2 regions of the Macrococcus epidermidis genome follow, and region 2 is predicted to be linked to the other one. Evidence: riboswitches for the same ligand, from Rfam matches in the RefSeq annotation. Region 2 holds a riboswitch; the other holds the start of a gene.

Region 1 (4,409 bases), 360 kb from region 2:
TTGTATATTACTTGATATTATGCTGCCAGGAATAGATGGTATTGAAGTGTGCAGGAGAATACGAGAAGAAAAAACGACACCGATTATTATGCTCACGGCAAAAGGTGAGGAGCATAATCGCGTTGAAGGTTTTGAAATTGGCGCCGATGATTATATCGTTAAACCTTTCTCACCACGTGAAGTAGTATTACGTGTAAAAGCAATTTTACGTCGTGCTCAACCGACAATGTATTTAAAGCAGGATTCACATGCGAAAGACTTAATTGTATTTGATTCTTTAGTGATTGATAATGATGCACATCGTGTTATGGCTGAAAATCAGGAAGTTAATTTGACACCAAAAGAATATGAATTACTATTATTTTTAGCTAAAAGTCCAGATAAAGTTTTCGACCGTGAACAATTACTGAAAGATGTTTGGCATTATGAGTTTTATGGAGATTTACGTACAGTAGATACACATGTAAAACGTCTTCGTGAAAAATTAAATAAAGTTTCACCGAAAGCTGCTGATATGATTCACACTGTATGGGGTGTTGGTTATAAGTTTGAGGTGAAAGAATAATGCGCTATTTTAATAGCGTAGTAATTAAACTGTGGTTAACTATATTATTTATAGTGACTGCAGTTTTAATTATATTATCTGTTTCTTTAATGGGATTCTTTAATTCGTATTTGAAAAGCGAGTCTGGCCATACGCTTAAGCAGCAAGCTGAAAAAGCTGAGCTCGTATTAACGAGTCATCACGATCAAAGCGATGCATTAACTTATGTGAAAGAATTAATAGAAAATCCTGCAGGTATTATTATTGTTCAAAATAAATCGGACTTAGATGTAACATACGATGATCCACTCAAACAGCTAATGGTAGACGAAATCAAAGGAAATGACGCTTTTGATAAAGTTTTTGAGAAAGATGAATATGTTGTAAAAGATATTAAAGTAAATTACCAGGATAACAGACATGAATATATCCTTATCGGATACCCTTCTCAAGCTTTTAATTATAAAGACAGTGGGATATTTATCTATCAGGATACTAATTCAATGGATGATGCACAAAATTATATTACTTTTATTATTTTTATCGTGGCAATGTTATTATTGATACTTACTACTATCTTTGCATTTTTCTTATCCAATAAGATTACAAAACCATTGTTACTGTTAAAGACAGCTGCTTTTAATTTAGCAAGAGGTGAGCGTAACAATAAAATAGCTGTATATTCCAGAGATGAGATTGGTGAATTAGCACTTGCGTTTAATAAGATGGAGCAGGAGATAACATTAAATATCAGTAAAATATCCCAGGAACGTAATTTAAGGGATCGATTAATCAATGCAATGGAAGACGGTGTTTTAAGCTTTAATATGGATCTTGAAAAACAGCTTCAAAACCCGATGGCAGAGAGATTTTTAGATGATATTTCTCAGGAAGACACTGATATTTTAAGTAAACTCGTGAATCAGGTAATGCAATCTGATGAAACAATATATCATGAAATTTCTACATTTAATAAACATTATGTACTCATCATCTCGCCAGTCAAAAATACGACGCAGGGACAAAATAACGGTGCTGTCGCTATCATTCGTGATATGAGTGAAGAGAAAAAGATAGATATGATGAAACAACAGTTTATCGCAAATGTTTCTCATGAATTACGTACGCCAATCCAAATGTTACAAGGGTATACTGAGGCAATATTAGATGGTATTGTGGTCGAAAAAGATGATGTTGATGAATTTTTAAATATTATTCTCGATGAATCTAAACGATTAAACAGATTGGTTAATGAATTAATAAATGTTGCGCGTATTGATGCCGGAGAAACAACGTTAAATAAAGAAATGATGGATATTTCGCCTTTACTTGAAAAAAATATTCAGAACTTTAAGCAGAGTGCTATAGAACATAAAACAACATTACAATTAGATTTACAGCATACAAAAGAGGTAGCAATTGATTATGATAAGATATTCCAGGTTATTACAAACCTTCTGGATAATGCAATGCGTTATACAAAGAGTGGAGACACTATAAAAATTTCAACATATAATGATTCTAGCAACCTGTATATCCAAATATCTGATACGGGTGTCGGTATCGCTAAAGAACATATCAATCATATATTTGAAAGATTTTATAAAGTAGATCAGGCAAGAACACGCGGTAAGCACGGTACTGGTTTAGGTTTATTTATCGTAAAAGCTATCATTGAAAAACATCATGGCGAAATTAATGTTGAAAGTGAGCAGGGTATTGGCACAACATTCACGATTTCAATTCCGTTAGTTGACACGGAGCAGTAGTTTGGTACAATGATTTATGGCAATAGCCAAAATACACATTCATCTTCGGGGTCGGTGAAATTCCGAGCCGGCGGTAAAAGCCCGCGACCTGCATTATGCAGCTGATTTGGTGTAATTCCAAAGCCGACAGTACAGTCTGGATGGGAGAAGATGGAGGTCAGAGTTTCGTCAAGTTAATTTGTCCTCCTGATTCAAAGATGAAGTAAGGAGAATTTATGACAAAATTGAATAGAACTAGAAGTCTGATACTGATCAGTTTATTAAGTGCAATTGCATTCATACTGATGTTTTTAAAAGTACCAGTACCTTTCTTACCACCGTATTTAACGATTGACATCAGTGATTTACCGGCAATTATTGCACTTTTTACTGTTGGACCTGTTGGTGCAGTACTAATTGAGTTCATTAAGAACATACTTAACTTCGTAATGAATATGACTGATCCTGTTGGTCCTGTTGCTAACTTTTTAGCAGGGACGTCGTTTATCATAATACTGTATGTTATTACAAAAGGAAGATTTAATAAGATAATACCAGCATTTATCAGTGCTACAATCGTAATGACGATTGTGATGAGTATTCTGAACTATTTCGTGTTATTACCAATGTATGGCATGATTATGAATTTGAATGATGTTGTCAAGAACATTCAGGTTATCGTAACAGCTGGTATTATTCCTTTTAATATTATTAAAGGATTATTACTGACAATTCTATTCTATATTATTGTTAGACCTTTAGTACCGTTACTTAAAAAACAGATGAAAATTAATGAGTAATCATTAATCGCATAAAACATAACTTGACAAAAAAGCTTGAAGTTCGATTTGAACTTCAAGCTTTTTAATATTATTATTCAAATTTAAGCGCGTCGCCATCGAATGATTCATCTGCAACTTTAATTGAATCAGTGGGACATCCTTCAAATGCATCGATCATATCTTCTTCTAATTCTTCCGGTATTTCCTGAGTTCCTTGGTTATCATCTAAAATAACATAGGCAATACCTTCATCATCATAATCATATATATCAGGTGCTGCTGCACCACAAGCACCGCAAGCGATACATGTATCCATATCAACGATCGTATATTTACCTGCCATATTTTTTCGCCTCCTCACACTTTCATGCTACACTAGTTATAACATACATAACTATTTTAGTGATAGTTAAGCACATTTTCAACAAAAATATTTCAGGGTGACAAAATGAAATCGATTAATCGTTATATAAAGTCGCATTACTTACCAGACAAATCAGTTAAAAGTTTATGGAAATTATTAATTGGTGCAAGAACTCAGCAAACTTATTTCGACGCAGTGATGCAGGATTTATTACCAGTTTATGAATTGTATCCAAATGTTTCATTTGAGGCTGTCACTCGACTCGTTCGTAATGATAGTGAGGAAAATATCAGTCTTAATAATAATCTCAAACTATATCCATATTTTTACTATGCAAGTGAGCTATCTTTTTCTTCATTTGTATTATTGCTTCAAACAGTTTCAGAATATCTCTATCATTCTTCAGACTATTTACCAAGTTCAAATCGTTTATTTATACAACAACATGTTAAGCAACTATTTACGAAAATTAAAAAAGAAGATCAATTTATTCAGTTAGCCCAGGAAGTTGATGATTTATCGCAGTATATCTTTAAATCAACTGGTAGCTGTTATTTTATACATTTTCTGCATGGTCATCAAATAAGACCTGATAGTTATGAACAATTATCTAAACAATTTAACTTAAGTATTGATGAGATAAAATCTCAAATGATCACCGAAAAGAATTTGATGCTTCATGCATTTAAGACGCGTGAATATAAGTTATTAAGTTATTTATATGTCAGAACGCCACTGCATATCAATACGAGTGATACGTATCAGCGATTAATTAATGGCGACTCAATAGATATGATTCAGCGAAATAAATCAGTAAGAATACATACGATACAGGATCATATTATTGAAATATTGATTAAAGACTATCCTCTGGATATTTCAAATCATCTATCAGAACAAGAATATATAACCATCAAAGAAATTATCGAAAACAATCGATACGGGAAACTAAAGACATTGTATGAAATTTC
Region 2 (4,409 bases):
TTCGATTACGGAAACAATATTCGACAAGTTGCTTTTGATGAAGGGGTTAAAGATGCATTCAGCTTCCCTGGATTCGTTCCTGCTTACATTCGCCCGCTATTCTGTGAAGGTAAAGGACCTTTCCGTTTCGCAGCATTAAGTGGTGACCCAAAAGATATTGAACGTGCAGATGAAGAGATGAGAAAGCTATTCCCGGATAATAAGAAATTGATGCGCTGGTTAGATTTAGCAAGTGAGAAGATTGCGTTCCAGGGATTGCCTTCTCGTATCGCTTGGCTTGGCTATGGTGAACGCGCTAAAATGGGGTTAGCATTAAATAAACTTGTTGAGACAGGTGAAATTTCTGCACCAATCGTAATCGGTCGTGACCATTTAGATGCAGGTAGTGTTGCAAGTCCAAACCGAGAAACTGAAAGCATGCAAGATGGTAGTGATGCAGTTGGTGACTGGGCAGTATTGAACGCTTTAATTAACACTGCAGCAGGTGGATCATGGATTTCATTCCATCATGGTGGTGGTGTGGGCATGGGTTACTCGCTACATGCAGGAATGGTTGTTGTTGCAGATGGTACGAAGAATGCTGAAGAACGATTACAACGTGTGTTAACAACTGATCCAGGTATGGGTGTAGTGAGACACGTTGATGCAGGATACGATATTGCGATTGATGTTGCGAAAGAAAAAGGTATCAACGTACCGATGTTAGATAAATAAAATAGTTTAATACTGATATTAAGCTATCAATATATATTTGAAAGGATGTAGAAAATGAACGATATCATCATTCAGAATATTAGTGAACTGATCTTACCAAAGAAGACAGAAAAGCCGCTTAAAGGTGCTGAACTTGCTGAGCTAAAAGTAATTGAAAATGGTACAGTTGTGATAAAAGATGGCAAGATTATATATGCCGGTGAATTTAGCGAAGCCTTTGAGGCTAAAGAGACGATCGATGGAATGCATAAAACTGTGTCTCCTGCACTTGTTGATGCCCATACACATTTAGTACATGGTGGTTCACGTGAACATGAGATGAGTTTAAAGCGTCAAGGTGTTTCTTATCTTGAAATTTTAGAACAAGGTGGCGGAATTCATTCGACGGTGAAAGCTACGCGTGAAGCATCTGAAGAAGAACTATTCGAGAAAGCTGAGCATGAATTACTACGAATGATTCATCACGGCGTACTAAGTGTAGAAAGCAAGAGTGGATATGGCTTATCTTTAGAACATGAGTTAAAGCAACTGCGTGTATCTAAACGTCTTCAGGAGAAATACGGCATCAATATGAAACACACATATCTTGGACCGCATGCAGTACCAAAAGATAAAGATAGTGAAACATTTATTGATGAATGTATTAAAGATCTACAGGAAGTTAAGGATATTGCAGATTTTGCAGATATTTTCTGTGAGACAGGTGTATTTACAATAGATCAGTCTCGTAAATATATGCAGGCAGCAAAAGCGGCTGGTTTACCTGTTAAGATTCATGCAGATGAAATCGACCCGTTAGGTGGATTAGAGTTAGCGATAGAAGAAGAAGCAATTAGTGCTGATCACCTTGTTGCAGCAAGCGAAAAAGGTAAACAGATGTTAAAAGATAGTGATACAGTAGCTGTATTATTACCAGGAACAACTTTTTATTTAAATAAAGAAGAATATGCAGATGCTCGCGGCATGTTAGACAACAATGGAGCAATTGCGATTGCAACGGATTATAATCCGGGAAGTTGTGTTACAAGTAATTTACAGATGGTAATGAGTATCGCTGCGCTTAAATTGAAATTATCTCCAAAAGAAATCTGGAATGCAGTAACGGTTAATGCAGCGAAAGCAATCGGTGTTGACGCAGGTACGATCGATGCTGGTGATGCAGCGAATCTAGTCATCTGGCATGCAAAGAATCATGAATATATCCCTTATCATTATGGAGTGAACCATGCAGAAAAAGTAATCCATAACGGTAAAGTGATTGTGAATAATCAATTTAAATTATAATTTCAGAGACTGGGACAGAAGTGGTCTGCCACAAGCAAAAACCGAACAAAACTAATAAATTGTTCTTTGATTTATAGTTTATGTTCGGTTTTTGTCGCAGGGGCAACTTCTGTTCCGCCGTTTAAGCTGTTAAAAAGAAGAGAGCCTAGACTTATGTCTCAAACGCTTTAAATTTTTCGATGAATTAAATTATTTGCATTGATTTTTCATACAATCTTCGCTATGATGAAATTGTCTTAATTGACAGACAAGTTAATAACTATTCTTTCGGGGCAGGGTGAAATTCCCAACCGGCGGTGATAGTCCGTGAGCTGATAATATATATTTGATGCTGATTCTGTGAAACTCAGAAACCGACAGTATAGTCTGGATGGGAGAAAGAATAAGGTGCCATTTTGATGGTTTATTTGTTGATGCATAAATTCTGCAAATACTATTATCATGGTCTTATTTATTGAACCTAAAATACAAATGCCCAAATCTTATGATTTGGGCATTTTTTTATAGGAGATGAATAATAACTTGTATTTAGATAAAGCATTTGAACTTGTTCAATGGACGGATGGTCAAACAGGCAGTAATCCAGCTGTAGGTTGTATTGTAGTAAAAGATAACAGAATAGTAGGTATTGGTGCACATCTTACGGAAGGTGAAGCACACGCTGAAGTGAATGCACTGGATATGGCTGGTGCGCATGCAGACGGCGCTACGCTTTACTGTACGCTTGAACCGTGTAGTCATTTTGGCAAGACACCGCCATGCACACAAAAAATTATTGATAGTGGTATTAAACATGTTGTGTTTGCAGTACGTGATGAATCACTAAACTCTGGTATCGATGATATGAAAGCACACGGGATACAAGTAGAACAAGAGTATATAAGTGAAATTTACGACTATTATCAGCCATTTTTTAAAGCGAAGCTGCACAAATTACCATATACGATATTAAAGATGGGTGTAACGCTTGATGGAAAGACAGCAGATGATAGTGACGTTAGTAAGTGGATTACTAATGACGCATCAAGAAATCATGCACACCGTGTCCGTTATGCCAGCGATGCCATACTAGTAGGCTACAATACATATAAACATGACCAGCCAACTCTTGATAGTAGAAACTATAAAGATAAATGGATCAGGAAAGTTGTTATTTCTAATGGATTATTCGAAATCAATGACAAAGATAATAATGATTATGATAAATCACGATTAATCGTTGTGACGACAACTAAACAGTCGATTGATGGTGTTACGGTAATTGTACTCACTGATCTACATCCTGAAACCATTTTAGAAGCTTTATATTTACATAAAATTAACCGCATAATTATAGAAGGCGGTATGCAGACGATGCGTTCGTTTGTATCTGCCAGAACTTTTGATGAAATACACCAGTATATTGCCCCGAAAATTTTAGGTGGATCCTCAAAGCATCAGTTTTTAACAACTGATCAACCTTCACAAATGTCAGAAATTACTGACCTTTCTCTTGTCTCTGTTAAGACTTTCGACCAGGATGTATTACTGATTTACAGAAAGGATGATGTTGATGTTTACAGGCATCATTGAAGAAGTTGGTGTCATAGCACAACTAAATAAACAGGGTGATACTACCTTTATGACGATTGAGTGTAATCGTATTATAGAAGACATGCACATTGGTGATTCTATCAGTGTAAACGGTGTATGTCTTACAGTCACAGCCTTTAATCATTCGAGCTTCAATGTGGATATATTAGAAGATACGCGTGCTATTACGTTGTTTCGAAATATGAAGCAAGGTACTAAGGTAAATTTAGAACGTGCATTATTACCGACAACAAGGCTTGGTGGTCACTTTGTAAGCGGGCATGTCGATACGAGTCTCGTTGTAGAAAGCGTAAAACACATGGAAAAGACAATGCAGTTAAAGCTCAGACTTCCAGATGAATTTCGTAAATTTGTTATACCGAAAGGCTCGATCGCAGTTAATGGTATATCTTTAACGATATTTAAATTAGATCATGCAATTGAGCTGAATATCATACCTGAAACGGTAAGAAGTACGATGCTGTCAGAACTTAAATCAGGTGATAAAGTACATATTGAATTCGATATGTTAGGAAAGTATATATTGAACAGTAAACAAGAAGAAAGTGGTCTTTCTTTATCTAAATTGGAGATGATGATGTAATGTTTGATGCTATTGAAAGTGCATTAGAAGATTTAAAGGCAGGTAAGCCAATTATCGTGGTTGACAATGAAGATCGTGAAAATGAAGGTGACCTTGTAGCGATAACAGATTTTATGACTGAAGATACGATAAATTTTATGATTACACATGCTCGAGGATTGGTGTGTGCACCAATATCTGCAGCGTTAAATGAGCGCTTGAATTTACAGCCGATGACTTATAATAATCAGGATCC

Evidence for each region. Region 2 has a riboswitch for FMN ahead of ribD (bifunctional diaminohydroxyphosphoribosylaminopyrimidine deaminase/5-amino-6-(5-phosphoribosylamino)uracil reductase RibD). Riboswitches for the same ligand answer to the same signal wherever they lie in the genome.
Region 1: linked by a shared signal. The riboswitch ahead of KFV12_RS07765 (ECF transporter S component) and the one ahead of ribD (bifunctional diaminohydroxyphosphoribosylaminopyrimidine deaminase/5-amino-6-(5-phosphoribosylamino)uracil reductase RibD) in region 2 are both predicted to bind FMN.

Annotation. Positions count from the first base shown of each region.
Region 1 covers NZ_CP073819.1:1,475,009-1,479,417, reverse strand. The annotation lists gene KFV12_RS07775 (response regulator transcription factor) at 1-565, shown strand, start outside; gene KFV12_RS07770 (ATP-binding protein) at 565-2,313, shown strand; FMN riboswitch at 2,351-2,469, shown strand; gene KFV12_RS07765 (ECF transporter S component) at 2,529-3,092, shown strand; gene KFV12_RS07760 (ferredoxin) at 3,166-3,417, opposite strand; gene KFV12_RS07755 (helix-turn-helix domain-containing protein) at 3,523-4,409, shown strand, end outside.
Region 2 covers NZ_CP073819.1:1,833,795-1,838,203, reverse strand. The annotation lists gene hutU (urocanate hydratase) at 1-714, shown strand, start outside; gene hutI (imidazolonepropionase) at 769-1,998, shown strand; FMN riboswitch at 2,258-2,384, shown strand; gene ribD (bifunctional diaminohydroxyphosphoribosylaminopyrimidine deaminase/5-amino-6-(5-phosphoribosylamino)uracil reductase RibD) at 2,521-3,570, shown strand; gene KFV12_RS09655 (riboflavin synthase) at 3,551-4,174, shown strand; gene ribB (3,4-dihydroxy-2-butanone-4-phosphate synthase) at 4,174-4,409, shown strand, end outside.